Regions from separate parts of the Paenibacillus sp. GYB006 genome, predicted to be linked through region 3. Evidence: predicted binding sites of a transcription regulator. Region 3 holds the regulator's gene; each other region holds the start of a gene.
What was found. The regulator Rex, encoded in region 3, represses fermentation and respiration genes when NADH is low (regulators of the CRP and FNR family bind a similar motif). The targets are predictions, from matches to a motif close to TTGTGAAATATTTCACAA.
Positions count from the first base shown of each region.

Region 1: a site for Rex is predicted at 3,732-3,749, ahead of nadA (quinolinate synthase NadA). Genes of this name have one in related genera too.
Region 2: a site for Rex is predicted at 1,183-1,200, ahead of qoxA (cytochrome aa3 quinol oxidase subunit II). Genes of this name have one in related genera too.
Region 4: a site for Rex is predicted at 3,888-3,905, ahead of nirB (nitrite reductase large subunit NirB). Genes of this name have one in related genera too.

Region 1 covers NZ_JARBDA010000015.1:41,376-49,103, reverse strand. Annotated here, with positions in the region: gene PV403_RS21055 (type III pantothenate kinase) at 1-152, opposite strand, end outside; gene nadC (carboxylating nicotinate-nucleotide diphosphorylase) at 159-1,025, opposite strand; gene nadB (L-aspartate oxidase) at 1,015-2,634, opposite strand; gene nadA (quinolinate synthase NadA) at 2,730-3,668, opposite strand; gene ftsH (ATP-dependent zinc metalloprotease FtsH) at 3,907-5,943, opposite strand; gene hpt (hypoxanthine phosphoribosyltransferase) at 6,044-6,583, opposite strand; gene tilS (tRNA lysidine(34) synthetase TilS) at 6,659-7,728, opposite strand, start outside.
Region 2 covers NZ_JARBDA010000011.1:46,188-53,915, reverse strand. Annotated here, with positions in the region: gene PV403_RS19405 (cbb3-type cytochrome c oxidase subunit I) at 1-116, opposite strand, end outside; gene qoxA (cytochrome aa3 quinol oxidase subunit II) at 146-1,060, opposite strand; gene PV403_RS19395 (hypothetical protein) at 1,341-1,607, opposite strand; gene PV403_RS19390 (GH1 family beta-glucosidase) at 1,940-3,304, opposite strand; gene PV403_RS19385 (ABC transporter substrate-binding protein) at 3,550-5,247, opposite strand; gene PV403_RS19380 (carbohydrate ABC transporter permease) at 5,355-6,254, opposite strand; gene PV403_RS19375 (ABC transporter permease) at 6,270-7,253, opposite strand; gene PV403_RS19370 (response regulator transcription factor) at 7,424-7,728, opposite strand, start outside.
Region 3 covers NZ_JARBDA010000002.1:16,243-23,970, reverse strand. Annotated here, with positions in the region: gene PV403_RS05580 (acetate/propionate family kinase) at 1-463, opposite strand, end outside; gene PV403_RS05575 (3-hydroxyacyl-CoA dehydrogenase family protein) at 460-1,332, opposite strand; gene PV403_RS05570 (AAA family ATPase) at 1,469-2,971, opposite strand; gene PV403_RS05565 (hypothetical protein) at 2,964-3,491, opposite strand; gene PV403_RS05560 (cell wall elongation regulator TseB-like domain-containing protein) at 3,669-4,187, opposite strand; gene PV403_RS05555 (amidohydrolase) at 4,217-5,518, opposite strand; gene PV403_RS05550 (redox-sensing transcriptional repressor Rex) at 5,505-6,164, opposite strand; gene dinG (ATP-dependent DNA helicase DinG) at 6,198-7,728, opposite strand, start outside.
Region 4 covers NZ_JARBDA010000001.1:334,947-342,674, forward strand. Annotated here, with positions in the region: gene PV403_RS01610 (hypothetical protein) at 1-103, shown strand, start outside; gene PV403_RS01615 (formate/nitrite transporter family protein) at 178-963, opposite strand; gene nirD (nitrite reductase small subunit NirD) at 1,030-1,356, opposite strand; gene nirB (nitrite reductase large subunit NirB) at 1,386-3,815, opposite strand; gene PV403_RS01630 (GNAT family N-acetyltransferase) at 4,191-4,736, shown strand; gene PV403_RS01635 (shikimate kinase) at 4,772-5,308, shown strand; gene PV403_RS01640 (DJ-1/PfpI family protein) at 5,419-6,015, shown strand; gene PV403_RS01645 (hypothetical protein) at 6,032-6,322, opposite strand; gene PV403_RS01650 (hypothetical protein) at 6,547-6,960, shown strand; gene PV403_RS01655 (cytidine deaminase) at 7,153-7,572, shown strand; gene PV403_RS01660 (HAD family hydrolase) at 7,579-7,728, shown strand, end outside.

The DNA.
Region 1 (7,728 bases), on a different contig from region 3:
CCCGACATCTGAAAAAAGCTATGAATGAGAATACCATACTCATCTACCGTTGACTGTCTGGAGGTGCTGATACGAAAATGATGAAGAAGCTCACGATGCTTGTATATACCAAGCACAATATTACTGTTACCTACATCTACTACAAGGATCAAAGAGGATTATCCTCCTTTCTTTTCGTTTAAATCAAGACTGATATCTAGGCTGTCAAAGGAGTAAGTCAGTCTTCCTACAGAGATAATATCTACTCCTGTCTCAGCTATGCTGCGAATGCTGGCAAGTGAAACATTACCCGAAGCTTCTATTTTAACATGCGGGGCTGCCTCTCGGATATGCCTAACTGCCTCACGCATCATCTCTTCATTCATATTATCAAGCATAATGATATCTGCTCCCGCCTCAATGGCCTCATTCACTTGATATAGGTTCTCTGTCTCCACTTCAATTGTCATGGTGTGCGGGATCCCTGCTCTTGCTCTTTCAATAGCTTGTGTTATCCCTCCAGAACCCTTGATGTGATTATCTTTGATCATAACTGCATCATACAGTCCAAACCGGTGATTATATCCTCCACCGACCCGTACTGCATATTTTTCAAGCTGCCTGTGACCTGGTGTTGTCTTTCGTGTATCAACTAACCGTACCGGAAGATCTGCAATTACATCTACATAAGTACGGGTTCTGGTCGCAATACCTGAGAGCCGCTGCAGTAAATTTAAAGCCAGCCTCTCGCCTGTTAGTAGGCTATGCGTACTTCCCTCTACTACACAGAGTATCGTGCCCTGTTTTGCTAGATCTCCATCCTTCAATTCTGCACGAAATTCAAGTGAAGGATCAACGATATGAAAAACAAGTTCTGCAATAGAGAGTCCTGCAATAATCCCGCCTTCTTTTGCATGAATCACAGCTTTGGACTGATGTCCTTCGGGAATGGTAGCCAAAGTTGTGACATCTCCGGAACCAACATCTTCTCCGAGCCAACTTTTAATTGATTGGGTTAATACTTCATTATATCCATTAAGTAGCATGGCTAACTTCCTCCGCAATTTTACGTTCACGCTGCTGCACCGTATGCTTCTGCCACAAAAGATCGTTACAATCGGGATAATCCTCCCGATAATGAGCTCCTCGACTCTCTTTGCGGTGAAGTGCCCCCTCGGTGACAAGTATGGCGCACGTAAGTAGATTGGCAAACTCATATTCTTCTTGTGTAGTAAGGCTGGTATTAAATATAGCTAGTTCCTTCTCGAGTACCGACTTGGCCTGTAATAAACCTTGCTCCGTGCGTCGAAGCCCTACTCCCCGTACCATTGTTTTCTGCAGGGCAAGTCTTCTAGCATGAATCGAACTCACTTCTAAGGAAACTTCCTTTCTGTTAAGGGAAGGAACGAAAGGAACGGATTTCTTTAGAGGAGTGAGCTCGCGTATGCGATCTACAATTCTTTTCCCGAAAACGATGGCTTCCGATAAAGAATTGCTGGCCAGCCGATTTGCTCCATGGACACCGGTAGATGACACCTCTCCGCAGGCAAAAAGCCGCTGAATACTGCTTTCTCCTTGTAAATCTGTTTTCACTCCGCCCATCATATAGTGAGCAGCAGGTGCTACAGGAATCCAATCCGAAGCCATATCCAGCCCATAGTTCATACAGGTCTCATAGATTGTCGGAAAACGAAGCTTGATCCGGTCAAGGGTCTCATGGGTGATATCAAGATATACCTGGGTTGCATTCGTAATCTCCATCTCACTAACAATTGCTCTTGCCACGATATCACGCGGAGCGAGCTCGAGCTGTGGATGGTACTTATGCATAAACCGTTCACCTCGAATATTACGAAGCACTGCTCCTTCACCGCGTACGGCCTCAGATATTAGAAAACGAGGAGCCCCTGGATAACAAAGAGACGTTGGATGAAATTGAATGAATTCCATGTCTCGTATTTCGGCCCCTGCCCGGTAAGCCATAGCTATACCATCTGCAGTAGCCACTTCCGGGTTTGTGGTATACCGATATAACTGGCCTGCTCCTCCAGAACAGAGTACAACAGCGTTTGCTTTTACATAGATTCGTTCACCATCAGCATCCTGTACAATAGCACCCCTGCACTCACCAGACCCCGTTACAAGATCAATAACAAAGTGTTCATCCCATACCTTAATCGATGCATGAGAAGCAACTTGCTTGGCTAATGCCCTTACAATCTCGTATCCTGTTGCATCTCCATTCGCATGTAGAATCCGGCGATGACTGTGAGCTCCTTCCTGTGTTAATGCGAGTTCCCCATTCTCTATATCAAAAGTGGTCCCGAAACTAATTAATTCTCTGACTCTCTCTGGCCCCTCGCTAACAAGCACTTTCACAGCCTCTTCTCGGCACAAACCCGCACCCGCAGTAAGCGTATCCTGCATATGATAGGCAGGTGAATCATCCTCTGCGGTAACCGCTGCAATTCCACCTTGCGCATATCTGGTATTACTCTCTAGCAATGCTCTTTTCGTAATCATAAGAACCTGCCGATCCCTGCTTGCCTCGATTGCTGTAAACAATCCTGCTATACCTGTACCGATAACAAGCAGATCTGTCTCCATTTGAGGTAAAGCCGCTATATCCAAATCAATTAAGTAAGAAGGAATCATGGGGCATCCTCACCTGTCTCCTATAAAGTAGCTCACGTAATCATGCATATATAGAAAAGGGGGCTTACCTTCATCTGAAAGCCTCCCCCTTCATCCTATTTTACTTGTAACATGCGCTCTAGGGATAAACGTGCACGATCGGCAACAGCAGGAGGTACATAAATTTCCGGCTTCATTGTCTCCAGCGCTTTTACCAGTTTCTTGAGGTTATTCACTTTCATATTCGGGCAAACAAGAAATTTGGTCGCAAAGTGAAAGGTTTTGTCCGGACTGTCTACTCGAAGTTGATATCCTGTACCGTCTTCTGTACCGACAATGAATTGTTTGCGGTCCGACTTTTTACAATACTCGAGAATTGCTGTAGTACTGCCCACAAAATCACCCATCTCAACCACTTCTGGGCGGCATTCCGGATGAACCACGAATTCTGCATCGGGATATTTAGCACGCATTTCGACCACATCTTTTATCGTTAGCATGTCATGTGTATTGCAGTACCCTTCCCATATAATCATCTTCTTATCGGTATGCTGCTGAACATAATGTCCGAGATTTTTATCAGGAACCCATATAATTTCTTCCGCATCAAGCGATTGAATCACTTTTACTGCGTTAGCAGAAGTGCAGCATATATCTGTCTCAGCTTTAATTTCAGCAGATGAGTTAATGTATGTAATGACCTTCGCATTCGGATGTTGCTCTTTTAATTTGCGAAGCCCTTCTACGTTGACCATATCAGCCATGGGACAGCCCGCACGTTCATCAGGAATAATTACTTTTTTGTTTGGAGCCAAAATTTTGGCGCTTTCCCCCATAAAATGGACACCACAAAAAACAATGACTTCTGCATCAGTTTCTGCTGCCTTCTGGGCTAGAAGAAAAGAGTCTCCACGAAAGTCTGCTACCTCCTGAATTTCATCTCGCTGATAATAATGAGCAAGTATAATCGCATTCCGTTCCTTCTTTAGTACTTTTAGTCGCTCTTTCAACTCACGATTCATCTCGGCCTTACGTTCTAGTGCCTGAACCTCCACTGTTGACCCTCTCCTTTTATGGAATAGCGAATACTACGTTCACTTTGCAGTGTATGACCCCGCTTGTTAATCGATTCACAAAGTCTGATACAGAACTTCCTTTTGTTTACAACTAATTTACACGGCGCACCCTGACCTGTCAATTCACAAAATAGACGCAATTCAGAGCTAAACGAATGTAATAACGCAAAAAACCGGAGAACATAAGCTGTTCTCCGGTTTTTCGTATATAGCAACCTTATGAAGTAGGTTTATTCTTATCTGGATCACTTGGAGGTGTAGATTCAGACTCCGGCTGATTTGGAACATGGTTTGGAATTTCTTCCGCCGGTGTTCCGCCGTTGTTATCTTTTCCTTGAATGCGAACTTTAACATCACCGACATTGTCGATAATAGGTTCTCCGCCTTCAGAGGATCCTCCCGTATTTCCTTCTTCTTTTTCGGTAATTGCTCCGTTTTCGATCAACTGCTTGATATCTTCAAGATCAAGAGTTTCTCTTTCGAGCAGTGTTTCCGCAATAAGGTGAACTTCTTTAGAATACTTGGTCAGCAAATCTTTTGCTTTCTCATAGCATTCTGTAACCATGCGGTGCATTTCTTTATCGATCTCATATGCAATGGAATCACTATAGTTCGGCTCGTGTCCGAAGTCACGACCCAAGAAGACTTGACCTTGGGAATTACCAAACTGCAATGGTCCGAGTTTTTCACTCATACCATATTCCATCACCATGCTACGAACGATACTTGTAGCTTGTTGGAAGTCACTATAGGCCCCTGTACCAATCTCACCAATAAACAGTTCCTCAGATACACGACCACCTAGTAACCCTGTTACTTTATCAAGCAATTCTTGTTTCGTTGCGAGCATACGGTCTTCTTTTGGCATCATAATTACATATCCGCCTGCACGACCACGAGGTACGATCGTAACTTTGTGAACCATATCAGCATGCTCCAAGAAGTAACCTACAATCGTGTGACCAGCTTCATGGAAAGCAACGATCCGTTTTTCACGGTCGCTTACTACGCGGCTCTTCTTCTCCGTACCAACAATTACACGGTCAATCGCTTCATCCATCTCACGCATGGAAATATCTTTACGATTACGTCTCGCAGCAAGAAGGGCTGCTTCATTGAGTAAGTTCTCAAGATCTGCACCTGTAAATCCAGTTGTACGCTTCGCGATTACATCCATCTTCACGTCTTTTGTAAGAGGTTTGTTACGAGCATGTACTTTAAGAACCGCTTCACGGCCTCTTACATCAGGACGGTCAACTGTGATTTGACGGTCAAAACGTCCTGGACGAAGAAGTGCAGGGTCAAGAATATCTTGACGGTTCGTTGCAGCAATGATAATAATACCTTCGTTTGCTCCGAATCCATCCATCTCTACGAGCAATTGGTTTAGCGTCTGCTCACGCTCATCATGTCCACCGCCGAGTCCAGCACCACGCTGACGACCAACAGCATCAATCTCATCAATAAAGATAATACATGGAGCATTTTTCTTGGCATTTTCAAATAAGTCACGCACACGGGATGCACCGACACCGACAAACATTTCGACGAAGTCAGAACCCGAGATACTGAAGAACGGTACGCCCGCTTCCCCAGCGACAGCTCGTGCAAGGAGTGTTTTACCTGTTCCCGGAGGACCATTTAGTAGAACCCCTTTTGGAATTCTAGCACCTACTGCTGCAAATTTACGAGGATCTTTCAGGAACTCAACAACTTCGACAAGCTCTTGCTTCTCTTCGTCAGCTCCTGCAACATCTTCAAAAGTAATCTTTTTCTTCTCTTCGTTATATAAACGTGCACGGCTCTTACCAAAGTTCATTACTTTGCCGCCGCCGCCTTGCGCCTGATTAAACAGGAAGAAGAAGAGGACAAACATCAAAATAAGAGGTATAAACGACGTTAGTAGTGTCAGCCAAATACTGTCACCCTTCATCGGTTTCGCTTCCATTGCTATTCCGTTCGCTTCACTGGCATCCGCAATTTCTTGAACTGCAGCATCCGTAGCAGGAATGTACGTAATAAAGTTTTTGGCTTTTTCAGCAGGCGGGGTTACATACTGTCCCGTTACCTGGTAGGCATATCCATCAAACTGAATACTCAAATTCTCTACGTTATTTGCAGATAATTCCTGACGAAACTCGTTGTATTTAGGGGTATCAGCCGCTTCACTTCCACCATTAATAACCTGGTAGATGCCGACTACAACTAAAAATAAAATTAGATAAAAACCAGAATTCCGGATGAACCGATTCATCCCCTACCTCCTCTCGAGACACCTTAGTTATTTTACCATAGCCATTCTGCCCTTCTCAACAAATGGGCAAACGCGATTCTATCATTTTTCTGCCGGGATTTTAGTTACTGTAAATCTCCGGTTTCAGAATCCCGATATAAGGCAGGTTCCGGTAATGTTCAGCATAATCCAAACCGTAGCCAACTACAAATGCATCCGGCAGGACAAATCCCGTATAATCTGCTTCAAGATCAACAGAACGGCCAGATGGCTTATCAAACAAGGTAACCACCGTTGTCGATTTAGCGCCTCTGTTTTGCAAAAGTTCAATTAGATGGCTGAGTGTAAGCCCGCTATCGATGATATCTTCTACAATAAGAACATCGCGTCCCTCAACGGTCTGATCTAAATCCTTGATGATCTTGACTACACCGGAAGACTTGGTAGAAGCACCATAACTTGATACAGCCATAAAGTCCATTTCAAGAGGCACTGTTATGTTTTTAACCAAATCAGCCATAAATATAAACGCACCTTTAAGTACACAAATGACTAAAGGATTACGATCAGCGAATTCCTTGCTTAATACTTCGCCTAATTCCTTGATTTTACCTTGAATTTCTTCTTCACTAATTAAAATTTCTTGAATATCGTTCTGCAACGTTAGTGAACCCCCTAAAGTTATACTATGAAAGTCTTATCTGCACCATTACTGTCAACCGCCTGCGCGTAATAGCTACTCGATCCACATTTGAATGACCTGTGCAGATTGATCGGTTACGGGAGCATGAATGGAGCGTCTTACGCCCGGAATCCAGATGATGTTTCCTTCAACATCACACACGAGGGGAATACGAGAACGCAGGGACGGCGGAATTTTGGCATCGATAAAAATATCTTTCACCTTTTTACTTCCGTTTAATCCCATTACTTTCATGGTATCTCCAGGCAATCGTGCTCTTACGGTAAGCGGCCAATGAAGTTTGCTCAAATCAAACTGTGCTTCATTAGCAGATATCGGACTGCGCATCCCCTTTGAATGAACCAAATGAATGGTTCTTTCAATCTCTTTCAGATAGAGAAATGAATCTCCATCTGGAGAATGCAACTGATAACTGTAATGCTCAGATACAGACTTCCGGGCAGTAAAAATGATACTGTTATATTCCCGCATACAAACGATACCCTGACCTATATCAAGAATCCAAGTCGTCGGTTCGGTCTGAACCACTCCCTTACGTATGGATTCTATTCTTGAAAAAGTAGCAAAATCATCGTTTGAAGGCAGATAATTTAATATTAATTTAATGAGCCTTCGTTGTAAAGCGACATGTAGCCCCTTAAACGCAGGGACAGAAAAGGTAAGTCGATCACCTGACTTCAAGACCATATCCGCAAAGGTTTGCTCTGCTACAGCTTCCATATAGTCATCTTCTGTGCTTATAACTTCGGCCATCCGATAAAGAGATTCCTTTATCTGCCCATTATATTGCCCCAAAAAAGGAAGCACATCCAGTCGGATCGCATTTCTAAGATATTTACGATTCATATTACTACTATCAACGAGATAAGGAAGCTCTTCTTTTTCACAGAGCTTTTCCAAGTCCGTCTTGGTAATACGTAAACATGGCCTAATAAGTTCCACGTTTTTTTCAGTTCGTTTGATTTTCATACCCGAAAGTCCCGAAGCACCACTTCCGCGCAGCATATGCAGCATAACCGTCTCGGCCTGATCGTCGGCATGATGTGCCAGAGCAATGCTGTTTGCCTTATACTTCACCGCGACTTGATGAAGAAAAGCATACC
Region 2 (7,728 bases), on a different contig from region 3:
AGCCCGACTATGATTGCAATTGATGCAAGACCAATCGAAACTTGTGCCCCTAGAATGAGGGGGTCACCCGTAACGAGGAATTCAGTAGTCAGGAACTCCCAAAACTCACTTAGCATGGATGAGGGCCTCCTTTCGAGCTATTCATTTATTCTTTTGCAGCTTCTTCAGAAGCATTTTCATTCTTATCAACTACATATTTCGTAACGATATTCTGGAACATTTCATCTGGAACTGCAGAGAAATATTGTTCATCTTCGACACTTGGCAATACAAGGTCTTCATAAGATTCTTCGGTAAGAGGCTCGGATTGGACTTTTACTTCTTTCACCCAAGCTTCATACTCTTCATCCGATACTGCATTCACATCAAATCTCATCTCTTGGAAGTATTCCCCGGAGAAGTTAGCACCTGAACCTTTATAAACACCAGGCTCATCCGCTTGCAGATGAAGTACCATAGCCATACCGGACATCGTATACATCTGTCCGCCAAGTTCAGGTATCCAGAACGAGTTCATCGGTGCATCTGAGGTAAGTTCAAAGCGAATTGGTGTATCTTCCGGAATCGTAAGTGTATTCACACTTGCTATATCCTCATCCGGATACATAAACAGCCATTTCCAGTCTAGTGAGACTGCCTGAATCGTAATAGGCTCTTTGTCCGATGCCAGTGGTTTTGAAGGCTCAGTGGCATAGGTGTACCGCACAGTAACCGCACCAAGAATGATAATGATAAGGATTGGAATCCCCCACCAGATCACTTCGGCAGTCGTATTGTGCGACCAATTAGGTGTGTATTTTGATTTGTTGTCTGGTGTATCACGGTACTTCCATACAATGACACCTACGAGTATTAAGGTTGGTACAATAATGATCGCGCACAAAATGGTTGAAATAATGATTAAGTCTCTTTGTGCATCGCCGATCGGTCCTTTCGGATCGAGAACAACGTATCTTCCTCTTTCATCCGCAAACATAGCCCATACCATGACACCAATGGTGACAAGTGACAGGACAACAGCGATAATGATTTTGGAAAGCGACCTAGGTTTTTTGTTCATCTTGATCCCCTCTCCTTACGCGCTATTACAAAACGATACTATAATATCTTCTACCTAAAGATATCAGATATTAACAGGCATAAACGTCTTGTTAACAAATTTGTCGAAATTGATCATATCATTTGTGAATCTTTTCTCACAAATGATTTTCTCCCTTGATTTTTAAACACGAAAAACCTTAGCCATTGGACACGGTGGGTGCCAACTAACTAAGGTTTTTTACCTTTAGAATATGTTTTTGAATCAATTCTTCTCTTCTTCCCAGATGAACTCATTTTCTTTAATCAGTATCCCGTTCATTTCTTCTAATATTAAGAAGACCCATAGCTTTCCCAATAAAATAAATATAGACGCTTCCTACCAAGAATCCAATGCCCACCATGATTCCTGTATTACTATTCGTCAAAGCATGAAGGTTAAACAAACAAATAACAACTCCAGTGATGAGAGCTACCCAAGCCATAACCGTCATCATAAAAACCATCTGAGTTAAACGAGCATCATTCTCCTTGTTGTCGCTTACACGTACCGGTTTATTAAAAATCATTATTTTTCAACTCCTTCTAATATTTGTAATTGTTTACTACATTTAATATATCATACTTTCACTAAATTGTTCACTGTTTGTTCAAATTTTAGTCAAACTTTGTTCATTATTTTTACACTTTAAGGTCTTTACCCTTATTTTTACAACTTTAATCATGACTTTTGTGGTTGACTTTACTTCATTTAATGTGTTTTTAAGGTTTTCGTGTTATAAGACCACAGTAAAAAAACCGCCTAAGAGAATGAATCTCCGGCGGTTCTATAACTTATAAGCTATGAATGGTGACATATTGCACTCTTAAATGGAGCGCAGGCCCGATCATTAATGTTATTCTACGATTGCAATTTCAACACGTCTTTCGTTTCCAGCCAATTATTACGAATTACATTCTGGTACCAATAGAAGCTTTCTTTTGGGGTGCGAACCAAAGAACGATAATCTACATGCACTAGACCAAATCTCATCCGGTAACCTTCTGCCCATTCGAAATTGTCCATGAGAGACCAGGCCATATACCCCTTTAGATTAATACCGTCACTAATTGCACGGTGGACTTGAACTATATGCTGCTGCAAGTAAGAAATTCGGCGAAAATCTTTCACTTCTCCATTTTCCACACCATCATTAATGCACGCACCATTCTCGGTAATGTAGATATCTATATTGCCGTATTTTTGCAAGTGATGCAGCGCCTCATATAATCCGCGTGACTCAACCGGCCAGCCTATATCGGTACGAACAAGCCCCATATCAAGCGGCTCCATCTGCAGAATTCCACCATCTGGATTATATCGATCCACACTCATCGTGTAATAGTTGATACCAAGATGATCGATTGGCTGACAGATCGTCTCCATATCCCCTGGCTGAATGTCAGGCTTCGCTCCAGCCGCTTCAAACCAGTCCAGCATAAACTGTGGATAGGACCCTTTAAATACAGGATCTAGGAACCAATCGGCAAACCAAGCAATATGTCGATCAGCTGCAGCCTGATCCGCCTCATTTTTGCTATAAGGTACTGCCCACTCCATATTGGGCGCGATACCAATCTTGCCGTCTATACCGAGCTCACGGAATTTTTGTACGGACTTACCATGAGCAACTAAAATTCCGTGTCCTACATTTAAAGAAACTTGTAAATCTCTATTCCCAGGGGCATGAGCGCCAATGAAGTTAGATAGAAAAGCAATGCACCACGGTTCATTAAATGTAAGCCAATATTTGATTTTACCACCGAATTCACGGAACATGACTTCAGAGTATTTTACAAAGGCATCTATTGTCCGTCTGTTCTCCCAACCTCCGATATCTTGAAGAGCTTGCGGGAGATCCCAGTGATAAAGAGTACAGAAAGGTTCAATATCATTTTCAATCAATTTATCTACAAAGCGATGATAAAAATCGAGTCCCTTTTGATTAATTTCTCCGTCCCCGTCAGGGATAATACGAGGCCAAGCTATAGAGAAACGATAAGTCTTAATACCAAGTTCCTTCATTAAAGCAATGTCTTCTTCATATTTGTGGTAGCTGTCACAAGCCACATCCCCGTTGTCGCCATTAAAAACTTTCCCAGGCGTCTTTGCAAAGGTATCCCAGATAGAAGTTCCTCTTCCATCCTCTTGCGTTGCTCCTTCGATCTGATATGATGCCGTCGCTGTTCCCCACTTAAAATCACTTGGAAATTGAAAAATTGTCATATAATCTCCTCCATCTTTTTAGTTCAACAACCTATGTAACTATCGTTTTTTGACACAAAGACCAAAAAATATCTAAAACGTTTTCGAAATACATAAAAAAAAGGTAATTTTAATTATCATTTTTATATGTATTGTAGCTCCCACTCATACCTTGGACGCTTTCGTTATACTTCGATCGAGAATGAAAATCCGTTATTTATTATAGAAAAGGGGACCTTTCAGAATCCCCTTTTCCTTTACAAATCTTATTTCACGTCTTTACCTGTCCACAATCTTACTCTTTCTTTAATCCACTCTGTATATTGTTGCTCCATTTCTACTGCGCCGGCTTTATCAAGCTCAACTAACATGTTGTCATAGACTTGATCAAATTTATCTGTGGTAGAAACGATCGCTTCGGGAACACGTTTTTGAACGATATCTTGAGTTTTTTGATAGATAACTTGGTATTTACCGTCAGAAGGTACTGGCATATTGTAAGCCGCTCCCCACTCTTTCACTTCGAAATCCTCTTCCGTTGGGAACAGCTCTTTCCAAGTAGAAATACCGTATCCTTTTAATGCTTCTTTTTCTGCTTCCGAATAACTGGCTACAATTTGTTCAGGGAAATTCGTAGTGTAGTAGTTGCCTGTTGAATCTTTAACACCATCTCCATAGTGTGGACCAAAAACAAAGTATAGCCCAATTCCGCTTTCTTTCGTGAAGTTTGCGTTATCATTATTCTTACGTTCCTGTACATCAGCTGGAATCACACGAACGCCGTCTTCTACATTATAGTGTTCTCCTTCAACACCCCAGTTACGAAGTACTTGTGCTTCATCCGAAGCCATCCAGTCTAAGAATTTAATTGCACGAACTGGATCTTCACAATTTTCCGTAATCCCAATACCATAACCATCGGAACCAACCGGTTGGAAGTCTGCACGTTTAAATTCGGAGGAAAGCGTTACTGGATAATGACCATAAGTCATTTCATCTTTACCTGCATTTTTTAATGCTACTTCTGCATCATTGTAAGCCCACTCCTGATCGATCAAACCAAGAACACGACCACTTGCGATTTTCGCTTTATATTGATCTTCTTTTTGAATAAAGGTGTCTTTGTCGAGAAGACCTTCGTTATACATTTTGTTCAACCAGCGGAAATATTCTTTCTCTTCTGGACGTTTGTAATGAAGCATTGCTTCGTAAGTCTCTGGATTAATGTAGTACTCACCATCATCAGGTCCACCTGTAGCAGCAACAGCAGGGTTAGTCACTGTGATCATACTTCTCCATCCATCTGCACTAAGGGTAAGTGGAATCGTTGGCTGACCATCTTCTGTTGTTGGATGCGCTTTGTAGTATTCACGCAGTGCGTTCTCGAAATCCTCCACTGTTTTGATCTCAGGATAACCGAGTTCTTTTACCACACGGTGCTGCAGTTCAAATCCGCCTGTATTATCAAAAGTCTGCTGATCTACAGATCCATTCGTAGGAATAGTATAGATTGCTTGATCCTCATTACTATATTTCAAACGATTCATTTCTTCGCCATACATTTTTTTAATATTAGGTGCATGCTCTTCAATAAGTTCTGTCAGGTCAATCATAGCCCCTGCATCGACTAGTTTAGATAAGTTTCCTTTAGGAAAGATCATATCAGGATAATCGCCGCTAGCAGCCATTAATGCAATTTTATCATCCCCGCCACCACTAGCAATATCATATTCTGCGTTAATCGTAACGCCGGTTGCTTCCGTAATCTTCTTACCTACCGCGTCTTGCATTTTATTCCAATATGGACTTGTATCTGCTCCAAAGAAGCTGAACGTAATCGGCGCGTTTGAATCTGGATCCGCCGTAGTTGGTTCCTCTCCTTTGGTGTTTCCACAAGCAGCAGTAAACAGCATGGTACTGGCAAGTAGCAACATTGCTATTGTTTTCGGCGCTTTATGTTTCATTTGACATAATCCCCCTTAATATAAGTAACTTATATATGCATAACAGGTCACCCTGTATATACCAAAGAAAGTACTCGTTCAATTGTAAATTTATAAGTGAACTTCGATTACGCTTTTACTGCACCTAGTGTCATACCGCCAACAAAGTATTTTTGAAGGAATGGATATACAACCAGGATTGGTAAAGTGACAACAATCGTAATTGCCATTCGTATAGATTCAGGCGATACTTGCGCCATTTGTTGAGCCAAATCATTGGCATTAATATTAGATCCGCCTTGCTGTGTACTTTGCAGAACTTTCATCAGCTCATACTGAAGTGTCGTAAGTTCAGGTTTTGAACCGTTGTAAAGATACGTATCAAACCAAGCATTCCATTGACCTACTGCGAGGAACAATGCAATGGTAGCAAGTACAGGCTTACATAATGGCAGGATGACTTTGTAATAAATAGTGAGGTCATTTGCACCATCTAGTTTCGCTGATTCTTGAAGAGCATATGGCAAACCGTCAATAAAGGATCGGATAACGAACACGTTAAACGCGCTGACCATCATCGGCAAGATATAGATCCAGAATGTACCGATGAGATGCAAGTCTTTCATCAGAATGTATCCCGGAATCAAACCACCAGAGAAATACATCGTAAGTGCAAGGAATGTGGATACAAATTTTTTGATTCTGAAATCAGGACGACTTAGTGTGTAGGCAATCATTGAGGAGCTGAGCAGTCCTAGAAACGTTCCTATAATCGTTCTAGCAAATGAAATCTTGGCTCCCTGAATCAGTCCATCATATTGAAAGATTGTTTTGTAATTTTCCAGTGTAAATTCTCGAGGCCATAAGTAAATGCCCCCTCGAACCGTATCGGTTGAATCGTTCAAGGAAATGGCTAGTACATTCAAAAAGGGATACAAGGTTACCGTCAGGATCGTTGCCATTAGTATATAATTAGCAATATCAAATACCTTTTCCGATTTTGTCGCATTAAAAGCTTTAACACTCATGTTATTTCCTCCTTTCTACATGATGCTTTCTTTCGTGAATTTCTTGAAGAGACCGTTTGCAACGAACAACAAGATTACGCTGACAACCGAATTGAATATGCCGATGGCTGTACCGTATGAGTACCTGCCCATTTGTAAACCATAATTAAGCGCATAAAGATCAAGTACTTCTGAATAATCAGTTACCAGACTGTTTCCTAAGAGGAACTGTTTCTCATATCCGATACTGATCAAGTGTCCGATGGACATAATGAACAATACGGAAATGGTTGATCGAATACCCGGCAGTGTAATGTGCCACATTTGTCTCCAGCGGCTTGCTCCATCCACTCTTGAAGCTTCGTATAATTCTTGAGAAATCCCCGTAATTGCAGCTAAATAGATAATTGCGTTCCAACCCATTTCCTTCCACAGATCGGAAGCGGTTACAATGTACCAGAACAAATTCCCTTGTGCCATAAACTGAATAGGTTCATTAATAATATTTAATCCGATTAGAATATCATTTACGATTCCGCCATCGGTAGAAAGCATTTTTGTTACAATCCCAGCAACAACGACCCAGGATACAAAGTGAGGCAAATAGGATACGGTTTGCACGCTTCTTTTGAAGATCGTACCGCGTAGTTCATTCAACAAGATTGCAAAGAAGATCGGGGCTATAAATCCTACTAGAAGTCCTAATAAACTCATTGCCAGTGTATTTCTGAGTACGAGATAAAACCGCTCATCACTAAACAATTCAATGAAGTGTTCAAATCCAACCCATTTTTGTTCCGTAAAGGTCTTGGCAGGTTTGTAATTCTGGAAGGCCATTGTCCAGCCCCAAAGAGGTAAGTAATTAAATATGAAGACCCAAATCACAAAAGGTAAGGACATGAGTAATAAAAACTTCTGATCTTTCACAGTTTTCCATAAACCGTTCGGCCACTTTCGCTTAACTTGTTTCGCGGCGGAGGCCTCGGAATCCGTGGAAGCGGGCTTTGTTAGCGTTTCCATAAAATAACCCCTCCTCTGTTTGATAACATAATCATACTCCAAGATATTGCAGATCAATACCCAATGAATTTCAGAGAAAATCATATAAAAATTAGATATATTTCTAATTCTCATTGTGCAGAATGACTAAAAACTAAAAACGTTTTCGTGAGGGAGTATGAAACGATGCTCTACTTTTGACGCTGTTTATGCTGATCTCGATAGGCAGAAGGAGAAATCCCCATATACTTTTTAAATTTTGTATGGAAGTAATCTACGTTAGCATAACCGATTTGATCCGATACTTGATGAACTTTTTGCCCTTCTTCAAGAAGTGACTTTGCTTTCTCCATACGAACCTTATCTAAGAACACATTAAAAGACTCACCCGTATAATTTTTGAACAATTTTCCCAAATAGCTGCTATTGTAATTAAAAACTTCAGCAAGAACCTCCAGCTTGAGGTGATCCCCCGGGTTCCTTTTAATAAAATCAA
Region 3 (7,728 bases):
TCGTTTGATGGAATGCAGTATCAAATACGACAACCTGCGGAATACCCGGCATATTTAGCTCTGCTGCGTTAATTCCCATCATCGCAGCTGGGTTATGAAGCGGTGCAAGGTCGATCAGACGACGGATCTCAGCTTTTACTTCATCCGTTACGAGAGCCGATTCTTTAAAAGCTTCCCCGCCGTGTACTACGCGGTGACCTACTGCTTGGATTTCTGAAATCGAGCTCATTACACCGTGAACTTCATGAGTCAATTTATCCAGCACTTTACGAATAGCAGTTGTGTGCTCAAGAATTTCGCTTACTTCTGTAACTTCTTCTTTACCTGTTGGTTTGTGATTCAAGATTGAAGAATCCATACCAATCCGTTCTACAAGTCCTTTTGCCAGAACAGATTCATTCGTCATGTCATATACTTGGTATTTCAGAGAAGAACTCCCTGAATTGATAACTAAAATTTTCATACTCGATCACCATCCTTGTCGTACTTGAAGAAGCCTTCTCCTGTTTTTACGCCGAGTTGTCCAGCGCGAACCATTTTCTTCAGAACAGTAGACGGTCTATACTTCAGTTCACCAAACTCGCGGAACATCCCATCAAGCGCTGCATGAACAGAATCAAGTCCGAAACGATCCGCCATTTCAAGCGGTCCATGTTGGAATTTGTAACCAATACGTACTGCTTCATCGATATCTTCTGCAGAAGCAACTCCCTCTTCAAGTAGATGAAGAGCCTCGTTAATGTGAAGGCAGATCAGACGAGAAGTAACAAATCCAGGAGACTCATAAACCATGATCCCTTTTTTGCCAAGCACTTCTTCTGCAAACTGTTTTGTAGCATTGAACGTTTCATCAGAAGTTTTAAGACCACGAATAATTTCAACCATATCAATGCTGGAAACCGGATGTGTCCAGTGAAGTCCGATCATACGTTCAGGAGAATTAGTGGCACCTGCAAGCTCAGTTAAGCTAAGAGTAGAAGTATTACTAGTCAGAATAATATCGTTACCAATGACTTCTTCCAGTTTTCTAAAGAGAACTTTTTTCTCTTCCAGATCTTCTGTAATGGTCTCTATGATCAAATCACAAACAGAAAGTTCCTCATAACTTGTCGTTTTATGGATTCTTGACAAGATTAATTTCTTCTCTGCTTGGGTGATAGCCCACTTCTCTAATTTCTTATCGAGTCCTGTTTCAATCATTTCTACTGAATGATCTAATTTCTCAGGGGTTTGTTCTACGAGCAAGACGTCGAGGCCTTTGGCTGCAAGCATTTCTGCTATACCTTGGCCCATTGTACCTCCGCCGATAACTCCTATTTTTTTAAACAACATGGTTACTGCTCCATCCCTTTCTTGGTCTCTAGTAATATTTTGTATTCTTCTTTGTCGAAAAATACATTTTATGACCCAACATCTAATAATATCTTAGCACGAAACAAAAGTAAAAAAAAATAACCAGCATCATAGATTATGCTGGCAATAATGTACTTTCTTTGAATAATTTGCGAAATTCATCACCAGATAACACTTCTTCTTTAAGCAGGATGCTTAATGATTGATCAAAGATAGGACCGTGATCGATCAACAGCTGCTTTGTACGGGAGAAAAGGTCATTTAATATCGCTGCGTTTTCTTTCGACATCTCGGCCTGTGAGACCATCTCAAGATGCACAATCCCGAGTCCCGTAAGTCCAGAGCTGATCATTGTTTTAACAATATCTAATGCTTGCTCAAAATCATTTCTTGAACCCGTACTGCGGCCTCCGTAGTAAATTTCTTCTGCTGCTGCACCGCCTAACGCAATCATAATTTGAGCTTCTAAAAACTCTTTGGTGTATAAGTATTGTTCTTCTTGCGGGTTATGTCTTACATAGCCTAATGCTTGTCCACGGGGACTTAAAGCAACCTGGCCGACACTATTTGGACGTACTGCTTCTGCCGCAATGGCATGTCCTAATTCGTGCACTGCTACCCGTTTTTTCTCATCTTCATTTGATTCTCTGTCTGTTTTTTCACCCATCATCACCTTATCGATGGCCATGGATAGATGTTTTTGCAAAATATACTGACTATCATCCCGCATCGCATAAATCGCCGCTTCGTTCATTAGACTTTCCAGTTGGGCACCAGAGAAGCCATAAGACTCTTCCGCAATTTTGTCCATGTTAATATTTTTATCAAGCGGCTTGTTTTTGGCATGCAGTTCAAGAATATGTCTGCGTCCTTTTTTATCCGGCAAGTCCACTTGTATATGTCTATCAAAACGTCCTGGGCGAAGCAAAGCGCTGTCCAACATTTCTTTACGGTTGGTTGCAGCTATGATTAGAATACGCGGTGCGTCAGATGTATAGATCCCATCCATTTCCGTCAGAAGCTGATTCAGGGTCTGATCGTATTCACGTTGTTGCCCGCCTTCTCGTTTACCGCCAATAACATCGATTTCATCAATAAAAATGATTGCATTTTCTTTATTTTCCTTGGCTGCTCGCGTTCTCGCATCACGGAACAGCTCCCGAACACGGCCCGCACCCACACCAACATACATTTCTACAAATTCACTGCCTGATGTAGCAATAAACACGGAATTCGTGTAATGTGCTGCTGCTTTGGCCATGAGTGTTTTACCTGTTCCCGGAGGGCCGGTTAACAAGATCCCTTTTAAGGGACGGATACCAAATTTCTGTATTTCCTCATGTCTGATTAAAAAATCAAGCGCCTCTCTAAGCTCCTGTTTCGCACTATCTTGACCGCCTATTTCCTCAAAAGTGAGCTTCTTCGGACCTGCTTTTTTTCGCTTTCTTTCACTGCTTGCACCGACGGTCAGACCGCCGCGCATCTGCATAAGAAGAAATACACCTCCAACAAGAAGCCCCATAAGCAATAAGGGAACTACATTAACCCCAATATAGACGAGAAATAAGAAAATGACGGGCGTTGCGCCAATCAAGATTTCCTTGGTCCACTTAGGCATTTGGCCATACCCCCATCGTTGCCGACTGTCTCGGCAAAATAATAAACTTGCTTGCCTCTCCGTCAGATAGACTTACATACACATTCTGATCATCCATGTCGTAATCTACTTGTATGCTGCCATCACTCATTTTCTGCAGTTCTTCAGGAATCTGAGTATATTGTCTTGTTTCCATTGCTTCTGCTACCGTGAACAAGGCAGTTGACCAAAATTCATCGAGTTCCTCTGTGGAATGATTTTTTACGTCAAGTTTAAGTTTCTTTCCCTTTAAATACGGATTTCCATCTGTATGAATAAGTTCAACTAGACCCCTTAGATTCGTTTGAGGCTCCAAATCGAGATTCAAAGTCACTTCCTTTGGGGTAATATCTATTTGAACATTGTTGACACCTTCGTATGCTGAAACCAACTTATCAATTGGTTTAATCATAGCCACCTGACGGTACGCAAACCAACCGCCAAACAGCAGTGTAGCAGTAACGAACAAAGATACTGCAATTGGGATGGGACGCAATTTCAAGTGACAACCTCCCTTACTTTTAGTCTTTTTGCTGTAAATAAAATCTATAAATATAGCATAACATATCGTAAGCATGAAATCTAAACTATGAAACATTTTTCTATGTTACCAAATAAAATAACCCCCGAGTGATCTATATCGACCATTCGGGGGTTATTTGTTATATCAATTTACTTCTTAATCGGGTAATTGATAACCATTACCTATTTCGGTTCCATCGCTGAATTGGTAGAACCGATACACATATTTGCCATCTTGCTTATAAAAGAGCTGCCATACATACGTTTTATTGTAGTAGCTTGGATGCAAATGAATAATCTCTATATTGCCTAACTCTGAAGCGATTTTGGCGTACATTTCATCTTCAGAAAAGCTATTCTCAATGAGTTCACTATGAACACTATTTTTACCACTAACTGGCTTATGATCCATTCCGAACTGGACCCAGACCATAATCGGCTTATTCTCGCTGCTCATGCCTTCGATCGTCCAATAAATCGATTCTTCTCCCCAAACCGACTTTTGTGTTTTTGTAACGGACGTAAGCTGTGCCTGTTGCTCTGCAATCGACACCGCGAGGTCTCTTTCCGCCCACTGATCTTTCATTACGTAAACATAAAATTGATAAATCCCAAATAAAATTAGTAATACGGTAAGAATACTAATGTATATCCATTTTTTTCGATTCCTTCTCAAGGCGGGACTCCCTTCTCACCCTTGGTCCGTTAGCGGGCTTTCAGTCCTTTAAATGCAGATTCTGCTTCTCGCTTAATACGTTCTTCATCTAAAGTAAGAGCTTCACCATCTTTTAACAACTGTTTGCCATCCACCCAAACATGTTTTACGTCTTTAGCACTTGCCGAGTATACAACATGAGAGATCAAATCTGAATACGGCAAAAAGTGCGCCTGATCTAAATCAATCGCTATAAAATCTGCTTTCTTGCCTACTGCAAGCGTCCCCGTGTCTTCAACATAGATCGATTTTGCTCCATATTCCGTTCCCATGCGAAGAGCTTCTGTCGCTGGAACAGCCGTTGGATCACCAGAGACTCCTTTATGGATAAGGGCAGCCAGACGCATCTCTTCAAACATGTCCAGATTATTATTGCTTGCAGGTCCATCCGTTGCTAACGATACAACAACCCCAGCTTTTAATAGATCCGGAACTCGAGCTACACCGCTGGCAAGTTTCAAGTTGCTTCCTGGATTGTGAGCTACAGCAACATTATATTTAGCAAGAATTTCAATTTCTTCGTCAGTTAAATGAACCGCATGCGCCACGAGGGATGGACGTGAGAAGAAGCCCAATTTCTCTAAGTGAGCAACCGGACGGAGCCCATAATCTTTCACGTTCTGTTCTACCTCTGCCTTTGTCTCAGACATGTGTGTATGAAGCGGCAGGTCCAAGTCATGTGCTGCCTGAACAAATTTTTCAATAAACTCAGGACCACATGTGTACGGTGCATGAGGAGACAGCATCGTGGTAATTCTGCCACTCGCTTGTCCGTTCCATTCCTTAGCAAAAGAAGTCGCTTCCGCAAGTTTAGAAGCTCGCAGTTCATCTGAACCGAATCCAATTACACCGCGCATCAGGCTTGCACGTATTCCCGACTCCTCTACTACCTTAGCCACTTGATTCATCTGATCATACATGTCAAGAAAAGCGGTTGTCCCCCCTTTAATCATCTCAAGGATCGACAAGGACGCTCCCCAGTATACATCGTCTGCCGTGAACTTCTCTTCCATTGGCCACATTTTTTCTTGAAGCCAAATTTGGAGTGCAAGATCATCCCCATAACCTCGCAGAAGAGACATTGCAGCGTGACCGTGCGTATTGATTAGACCAGGAATAAAGAGTAGATTATTCCCGTCAAAAACGGTCGTTTCTTCTTCACCCTCAGGGAGTTTCTCGCCTATGTAGACAATCTTATCATTCTCCACAAGCATATAACCTTTAACGATTCGCCATTCTGGATCACTAACTGCAAATTGTCCATTCTTAATAAGCCATTTATGACTTTTCATCTTCTGTTTCTTCCTTTCCTTCTTCGCTTTCCAGATAATAAGCAAGGCTTAATAGATCTGTTGTGAAATCGGCCGTATGAATCCGAATATGCGGCGGAGCTTTAATAATAATCGGTGCAAAATTAAGTATAGCCTCTATACCTGCTTCAACCATGCAATCCGCTACACGCTGAGCTTCAAAATCAGGCACCGTAATGATCCCAATCCGGATATTCCGTTCTTTCACTGTATCCTGTAACTCTTCCATTGGCTGTACCGTAAGTGTATTAATCATCGTTCCAATTTTTTTATCATAGGAGTCAAATACGGCAACAATCTTCATATTGTCTTTTACATAGCGGTTATAGTTAGATAAAGCTTGACCGAGATTACCTGCCCCGACGAGGGCAACATTGATGACTTGATCAATTTTGAGAATTTGACGGATTTTATCAATAAGATAAGCGACGTCATATCCGATTCCCTTCCGTCCAAAATCGCCAAAATAAGCTAAATCTTTACGGATTTGAGCTGGATTTAGATCCAGTTTAAGCCCGAGTTCTTGAGATGATACCGTTGTAACTTCTCTTTTGTATAACTCCTGCAGATAACGCAGATATACGGGCAGCCGACGAACGACTGCCTCTGAAATTTTATCCGACTTCAATGTTAACTCCCCCTTACATCAAAACACAATTTCTTATGTTCCGTCTGTTTCATTATTCGTTTCATGTTCCATCAGCCATTCACTAATCCTTGGAACCATCTTCTCCGTAACCATATGTTCCATTTTTGGACCTGGCAAGGAGTACAAAAAGTACTTTCCATAATAAGATTCAATAACCCTTGTATCGTAAACGATAACGATACCTCTGTCCTGTGCTGTACGAACGAGCCGTCCGAAACCTTGTTTGAACCGGATCACTGCCTGCGGAACAGAAAGTTTCATAAAAGGATTTTTCTTTTCTTTTTCCAAAAGTTCGCTTTTCGCTTCCACCACCGGATGGCTAGGCGGCTGGAAAGGCAGTCGCACGATCGCAAGGCAAGTTAAAGCTTCTCCTGGAATATCTACACCTTCCCAGAAGCTGCTTGTTCCGAGCAAAACAGAAGCCTTAGCCTCTTGGAACCGACGAGTAAGTTTTGTCCGGCTGCCTGTATCTACTCCTTGTCCAAGCACCGTGATGTCACTAGCTGCAAGTGCTTCTTTTAGTGGTTCATGCACTTGTCTCAGCATTCGATAGGATGTAAACAACACTAACATCCTGCCTTTGGTAGCCTTCGCTGTCTCTGCAAGTGAAGTCACAAGCATACTTACAAAGTGATCATCCCCTACACTTCCTTTTACGCTTGGAAAATCGCGTGGAATGACAAGAAGTGCCTGATCCCTATAATTGAATGGCGATGGCAGCAAGGACGTCATAAGCCTGCCCTTTTCCTGCGCTTCCGATAGTCCCAGCTGATCGATCATAAACTGAAATGACTTGTCTACAGATAACGTAGCAGAGGTCAGAATCACACTGTGTTTTTTATCAAAAAACAGTTCCTTCAAATGTGAACTTACATCGACAGGAACTGCGTATAGCTGAAGGGACTTACTTCTAAACTGACCGCTTGCTTCAAGCCAGTATACGGTGCCTGTATCGTCAAGCCGCATAAAGAGTCTCAAATTATCCCTAAGCTCTGCTAAGTCTCTGACAAGACCTGTGATATCCGTAATCAGACTATCTGATGCATAATCGTCTAGTTCTTCTCTCACTTCTCCAAGCAGCTTATCTGCTTTGCGCACCATTTCGCCTACTGTGACATAAAACTGATTTTCATGTTTTGAGATTTTGTCCCATGCTTTTGGCTTCGCCTGCGGCTTCAGTCTTAGTGAAAACTGTCCTGAGTCTCCCGGCGCAGCATCCATTCTCTCTGGTAACAGCTTAAATAACATATCACTCAGTGTATCCCATTCTTCCTTCGCTTCCAGAGCAAATGGGAACAACTCGTCAATAGCTGAAGTCCATTCCACGTATTTCTCATGTCCTGACTGATTGATTTGTTGACGAAGTGCAGGAAATTGACCGTTACGACTATCCTTAAACAGTCTCGTTAGAGTATGGACCACTGAGAAATATTTCATATGCATCCCCAGATGTTTACCAGCTACGTCTTCTAGATGATGAGCTTCATCAATCACTAGATAATCATAACTTGGAAGCAGTTGATGGCTGGCTTTCACATCTGTA
Region 4 (7,728 bases), on a different contig from region 3:
CTGGATTGAAATGGACTCACGTGGTAAGGCGCTGCAATATGAGATAGGAACGGAAGGTAGTGACCGGGATTGGGTCATATCTATTGCTGAATCTTTGTTATAAAAAAAGCCCCTTTGTGCGCTGCACTTCAGGCCGGATGGACCGTGCCGAAGTGAATCACAAAGGGGTTATCTTTTTTATTGTTTTTTCGATTTTGCCGAACTCATAAACCAGTAGGCCATACCTACAAAAACGGAGCCGCCAACGATATTCCCAAGAGTAACAGGAATTATATTATGCAGCCATCCTGCAAATGTAATCGTTTCTGGATGCCCAGGCAGCATAAGAGCAATGGTCATGAGTGACATATTGGCTACACTATGCTCGAATCCTGCCGCAATAAATGCGTACAGCATCCACCAGATGAGAATAAGTTTAGCTGTGTCTTCTTTCGTTCTCATCGATGTCCATATAGCCAAACATACGAGCCAGTTACATAAAATGCCACGGAAAAACAATTGGTCAATAGGCATGGTCATTTTTCCTGCAGCGGCTGTAAAGAGCAGGTGATCTGGCGGGATTTTTCCGAACACACCAGATCCATAGATCAGAAGGCAAAGTACGACAGCGCCAAGCAAGTTGCCGAAGAAGACGATTGCCCAATTCTTAAATGTAAAAGCCCAAGAGGTTTGCTTCGATAAACTGCTTACTGTGAAGAGCATATTGTTACCGGTAAATAATTCAGAACCTGCAAAGATGACAAGTGTGAGTGCAATGCCGAAAGACATCCCCATGACGAGCTGAACGGCTGGAGAGCCTGCGGCTTTGAATGAACCGCCTACTGTGAAAATAAGCATAATACCAATTCCAATATAAGCCCCTGCAAGCATGGCAGCAATGAAGTAACGTAACAAACTTGTTTGCATAAGCTTCTTTTTCGCTTCTACTGACTGATTAACCAGTTCGATCGTTGATTGGAACATCGTCTTCCCCTGCCTTATGAATGGTTACGAATAACGATTAGTTAATAGTGTTTATATCACCAGATTTTAACTTATTGTAACATATATTTTATTTTCTTCTACAAAAACGGGGAACGTGCGAACTTGACCTTCGTCCGGTGCTTGAACGCATCCATCCCGCATATCAATTTTCCAATCATACAAAGGGTCATACACATAGGGTCCAGAGACAATCCCTTCGTTCAAAGGCCCGCCTTTGGGATGAGGATTGCGATCTTCCAGTGCATAGATCTGTTCAGCAGTTTTAAATATAGCGAGTTTGAGGTCCTCAATCACAACCGTTCTTCCTACACGTTCTAAAAATTCATCTGTCGTCCCGATATAAACTGACTTTTCGGTGATCGTATTAGACATCTATGAACACTCCTTTATGCATTGTATACTTAAGATTTCGCAACGACTACTTTTTCAAATAAGGTTTCTTTCAGTTTTTGATCTTTCAATACTTTTTGCCATGGATCTTCCGTACGGCTTAGTGCAATATCCATTCGCTCAGCAAGCTGTTTCCGTTGTTCTACGTCTGTTACCGTGTTACGTTGAATGAGATCAAGTCCCACACGTTCTACCCAATCCGAAGTACGCTCTAAATATTTAGCTGTTTCTCTGTAGAACTGAAGTACAGCAGCACTGATTTCGATTAGTTCTTCATCTGTTTTTACTTTGCATAGCAGATCAGCAAGTCTTGCTTTAATACCGCCGTTACCGCCTACATAAATTTCCCAGCCGCCGTCATTACCGACGATACCAATATCTTTTGTACAAGATTCTGCACAGTTACGTGGACAACCGTTCACTGCAAATTTAACTTTGGCAGGGAAGTCGATACGTTCAAATTTACGTTCAATCAGTTCACCGATATGGAGGGAATCCTGTGTACCAAAACGGCAATAAGCAGAGCCGACACAAGTCTTAACGGTACGCAGGGATTTCGCATAAGCATAACCAGATGGCATATTCAGCTCTTCCCACACTTTAGGCAGATCTTCTTTTTTTACACCCATCATGCCGATCCGTTGACCGCCTGTCATTTTCACAAGAGGCAGATTATATTTAATCGATATATCGGCAATCTTTTTCAAATCCTGTGGTGTTGTCATACCGCCATACATCCGAGGAACAACGGTATAAGTTCCGTCTTTCTGAATATTCGCGTTCATACGCTCATTAACAAAGCGAGAAGCAGGTTCATCTTGATAAGTGGTTGGCCACAGCATACCGAGATAGTAGTTCAGAGCAGGGCGGCACTTCGAGCATCCTTCTGGTTGACTCCATTCCAGAGCTTTCGTTACTTCTGCCACGGTATGAAGATTTTGCTGTTTAATTGCCTCAACAATTTCATCTCTCGACATCGTTGTGCAACCGCAAATACCTTCTTTAACTTCTGCATCAAATCCATTTCCTAGGACAAGCTGCATTACTTGTTCTACCAGCGGTTTACATCCGCCGCAAGAGCGGGATGCGCCTGTTTTCATTTTCACTTGATCAAGAGTAGTTAGACCGTCAATAGTAACGGCATCGACAATCATTTTTTTCGTTACACCATTACAGCCGCAGACGATATCTTCATCAGTTAGTTCAGCTGCTACGTTCGCTTTGGCACCACCGCCGCAGCATCCGCCTGTTCCTGTTAATTCTGCATACAATTCTTCCGTCATAAGTTCGCCTTTTTTAACGAACCGCTCAAGTCGGGAAGAGTCATCAATGTCCCCAAATAGTACAGCACCAACGATTACGTTGTCCTGCATTACAATCTTTTTATACGTACCTTTCCATCCGTCATGCATTGTAATGGTTGTATGTTGTTTTTCTTCCATAAAAGTACCGGTTGAGAATACATCAACGCCCGAAATTTTAAGCTTCGTGGAGCAGATCGATCCTTCGTATGGCTTTGTTTCCACGCCCGCAAGGGACTTCGCAAGTACCGCACCTTGCTCAAATAATGGTGCTACGAGACCGTAGCATGTGCCGCGGTGTTCCGTACATTCACCAACTGCGAATACATCAGGTACAGAAGTCTGCATGTAATCATCAACAACAATACCGCGATTTACTTCGATTCCACTATTGTTTGCAAGTTCCGTATTTGGACGAATACCAACAGACATAACGACTAACTCCGCTTCGAGCTCAGTACCATCTGTAAAAGTAAGGCCGGTAACGCGAGTATCCCCTTTTAAAGCAGAGGTCTGTTTACCTAATGCGAATTTAATACCTTGGCTTTCCAGTTCTTTTTCCAGCATTTTAGCTGCAGTTACATCAAGTTGACGTTCCATGAGATAATCAGGCAGATGAACAACAGTTACATCCATGCCTAGCTGAACAAGTCCTTTCGCTGCTTCCAGGCCTAACAATCCACCGCCGATGACAGCAGCTTTTTTATACTTCGATGCTGCTGCAATCATCGTCTCACAGTCTTCAATATCGCGGAAGCCAATGACACCTTCGAGATCAGAACCCGGAATAGGGAGAATAAATGGATTCGAACCTGTCGCGATAATCAGGCGATCATAGTCAACTGCCGATCCATCATCCATTTGAACTGTTTTTTGTTCTGTATTAATTTTCGTACCGCGTTTACCTGTAACCAGGTGAATCCCGGCCGATTCATACCATGCACGATCATTAATTACAATATCATCAATCGTCTTGCTTCCCTCTAATACATAAGAAAGCATGATACGATTATAGTTAGGGTGGGGCTCAGCACCAATTACTGTAATGCTGTATTGATCTGTAAGTTTAAGAAGCTGTTCAATTGTGTTCATGCCAGCCATTCCGTTACCAACAACAACAAGCTTTTGTTTTTGTGTCATAGTTAGTTCCTCCTCATCGATTCCACTGATATCCTGCAAAGTTATTTTTATAGTAAGCGAGGTAAATTAAGTATGTGACTTTTTTCACATAAATATTTAAAAAAAGAGAGCATTTTCATTTCCAATTGCGTGTAGCTTGTTAATAATTGACTTCTTTATATATTTAATAATATAGACTTTTAAATTACATAGAGTGAGTAAAATCACATGAATTATGTATTTTTTGTGAATGAAAAAAGTGGAAGTAGACATAAAGACCATTTATCCATTTATTTTATATTTTAACTGTAGAGGGTAGAATCGTGATGTAAATATATGTATATTTATGGAATAACAAAGTGGTGTTTTCCATTCAGGTATGAAGGAGGATGTTCTATGAAAGAATTACCGACGATTCCATTAAAAAGACTTTCCTTGCGACCATTTCGTCAAGAGGATGCCGAGCAGGTCCAAGAATTAGCAGGCGATAAGTATATTGCTGAGACGACACTATATATCCCGCATCCTTATGAGGATGGGATGGCAAAGGCTTGGATCGATACACATACTGAACATTTTAATGAAGAAAGATCACTTACTTTAGCTATTGTACATAAAGAGGAATCTTATTTGATTGGCGCGATAACGATTGGATGCAATAAGAATTTTGATCATGGAGAACTCGCCTATTGGATTGGAAGAAAGTATAAGAGTAATGGATATTGTACAGAAGCTGCAAAAGGGATCGTGCATTATGCATTTGAAGAAATGAAACTGAACCGAATCTATGCTCGTCATTTAGCGAGAAATCCTGCATCAGGTAAAGTTATGCAAAAGATTGGTATGAAATATGAAGGATTATTAAGACAGCATGTTAAAAAGTGGGGCGAGTATGAAGACATTGTGTGCTACGGATTGTTAAGGGACGAATATATATTTTAAGAGGGAAAATAGTAATTTGCATGGGAGAAAAACGAATGGCGAATATTATTTTAATTGGACCAATTTGTGCGGGGAAATCAACGGTTGCTGAGTTGTTATCTCAAAAGACAGGAATGCCGAGATGTTCGCTTGATGACATAAGATACAAATATTACGAAGAATTAAATTATGATCACAATCATGCTTTAGAATTGCAAGAAAAGTATGGTTTTTGGGAGAAGTATAAATATTGGAAGCCGTTTGAAGCTCACTTGGTTGTTCGGGTTCTTGAAGAATATACAGATCATATTATTGATTTTGGTGCAGGGCATTCTGTTTATGAAGAGGAAGCTTTATTTCAGAAAGTAGATCGAGCGCTGCATAACGAACCTTTTGTTTTTCTATTAATCCCTTCGAGAAATAGAGAAGAGTCTGCACAGATTCTATGTGAACGCTCTGAACTTGATTTTAATCGACATTTTGTAGAGCATGACTCCAATGAGAAGTTAGCGAAATATATTATTTATACGAAAAATCATACTCCTGAAGAAACGATGAGAGAAATTATGAGTTATACATTGAGAAGAAATTAAATGAAAATATCATTAACGGAAGAATTGGCGTTAGAGAACATAAATTCATTTGGAGAGCGATCAAGCCTGGTTCATGATTTGATAATTCATATATTTAGGAGCTGATCTTGGTGACAAGAAAAAGGAATGTAGCCGTACTGCTGTATGAACATGTCGATGGCTTAGATTTTTGCGGAGCATTTGATGTATTTGCCACCGCAAGCGATTGGGGAAAAGACTTTTATACGTATACAGTCAGCGAGAAGTCGGAGTTAGTAAATACGATAAGTTCTTTTACCGTTGCTCCTAAATATAACTTTAGTGATTGTCCGAAGCCCGATATTCTAGTTGTTCCTGGAGGTATAGGGGCTAGGACTGAAATGAACAATTTAGAACTGACATCGTGGATTAGACGTACCTCGGAAAATTCAGAAATTGTATTATCCATATGTACAGGTGCCCTATTGCTAGCAAAGGCGAATTTATTAAGTGGACTTAAAGTAACAACGAATCAGCGGGCTATGGACTTGTTAGTACAAGTGGCACCTAAGGATTGTGAAATCTTGAGAGATGTTAGGTATGTAGACAATGGCAAGATCGTGATGTCCGCAGGCGTTACGGCTGGAATGGATGCTTCTTTGCATGTGGTCTCCAAATTATTAGGTGAAGAGCGAGCTGTAGAAACTGCTTCAAGATTAGAGTATGGATGGAATCGGGAAATTCTGTAGTCAAGTTATTGAGACTTCATTTATTCGCCGCATGAAATCCAAAATAACATACTAAAGAAATAATAGAAACATAAGTAATCGCTCTAACATACGTAAATACGTCATTCAGGTGGATCTCAAAAAGATATAAAAACTCAGTATCATTTTGTGTTCCAATAAATACAGCATCGTTGATAAGTAAGATATTGATTACTATGGACAGAGCGAAAACAAGTAAAGAGAGTTTTGATAAGTATCGTCCATCTTCACTTTTCACAATAAATAAGATGGAGAACAGAATACAGAAGATTAATAGAGCTAATAGCATATAAGATCCCTTCATTTCATCAATATATTTGTATTTTTTCTGGCGACTTGAATTGGTTCTAAGAGGTACTTTCGAAATTGAATGTTTCTTTAATATAGTAACACATCGAACACAAATTCTCTTATTTAGCAAAACGGCCCATTTTATGAGGTGGATGAATTATATGAACGCTGGATTTATCTCGATCCTATAAAGCACGAAAGTGTTAGAAAGTAGAGCTGACTATGAAAAAAATATTCATGGTTTTTATTTTTCTCGCAATATTGCTGACAGGTTGTCAGAATCAAGATGTTGCAAATATGACTTGGGGAAATAAACACTCGATCAGCATAGAAGACGTTAGCGGAGTTGATCTACAGATGGGAGACGGCACTGTCATAACCCTACCACAAGAAGAAATGGTTCGTTATCTGAATGCAATAAGCAGCGGGATATTTGATAAAGGACAGCTTGATATACGTCCAGCGGACTATGCGGCAGAACTAACATTAAAGAACGGGGAAAAAAGGGAATTGTCTATGTGGATATCTGATGGATCAAATCTACTTACTGATCATGAGGATACCGGACATTATATATTAGATGAGAAAGCCAAAGCGACGATGATGGAGATTTTAAACGAGAAAGAAGAGCGATGAACTCGAATGGAGCGGAGGTAGATTTATCATGAACAGGCACTAAAGGGGTCAGCGGTGACCCTGTATTCGACGTTCCGCGGTTTATATTAAACGAATTTGATGTTCAACCCCAGAGGAGTACTTGAATTATATAAGAATTGCTTTTTGCTGGAAAAATAATGGAATGCGGTATTTAGAATAGGAGTGTAATCTATGAGTTCATTAACGAATGAAGACATACAGCTGATTGATGCTGCGAAAAAAACGATAAAAGAATTATATAAAGAGGGAAAACACCATGTGGGAGCAGCAATAAGAACGAAAACCGGTAAGACTTATTCAGCCGTTCATTTAGAGGCCTATATCGGAAGAGTGTCCGTATGTGCTGAAGCTGTTGTATTAGGAAAAGCAATTTCAGAGGGGGAATGCGATTTTGATACGATTGTAGCAGTAAGGCATCCGGATCTAACTGAAGAAGTACAAGAAATAGAAGTCGTTTCTCCTTGCGGGATCTGTAGAGAATTAATAAGTGATTATGGACCGGAGATAAATGTAATTTTAAAGAAAGAAAATCAGTACATAAAAGTAAAAGTTAGTGAATTGCTTCCGGAGAAATATAAAAGAGGGGAATAGAATAGGATGAGCCACCCATATCAACTGATTCTTGATGCAGCCGGAGTACTTATCACCAATCTTTCTCCGACGTTCTGGTATGAGATTGCGGAAAAAGCGGATATCCCGCATGAACATTTACGAGCCCAATATAAAAAGGAAATTCGTGAATCTTTA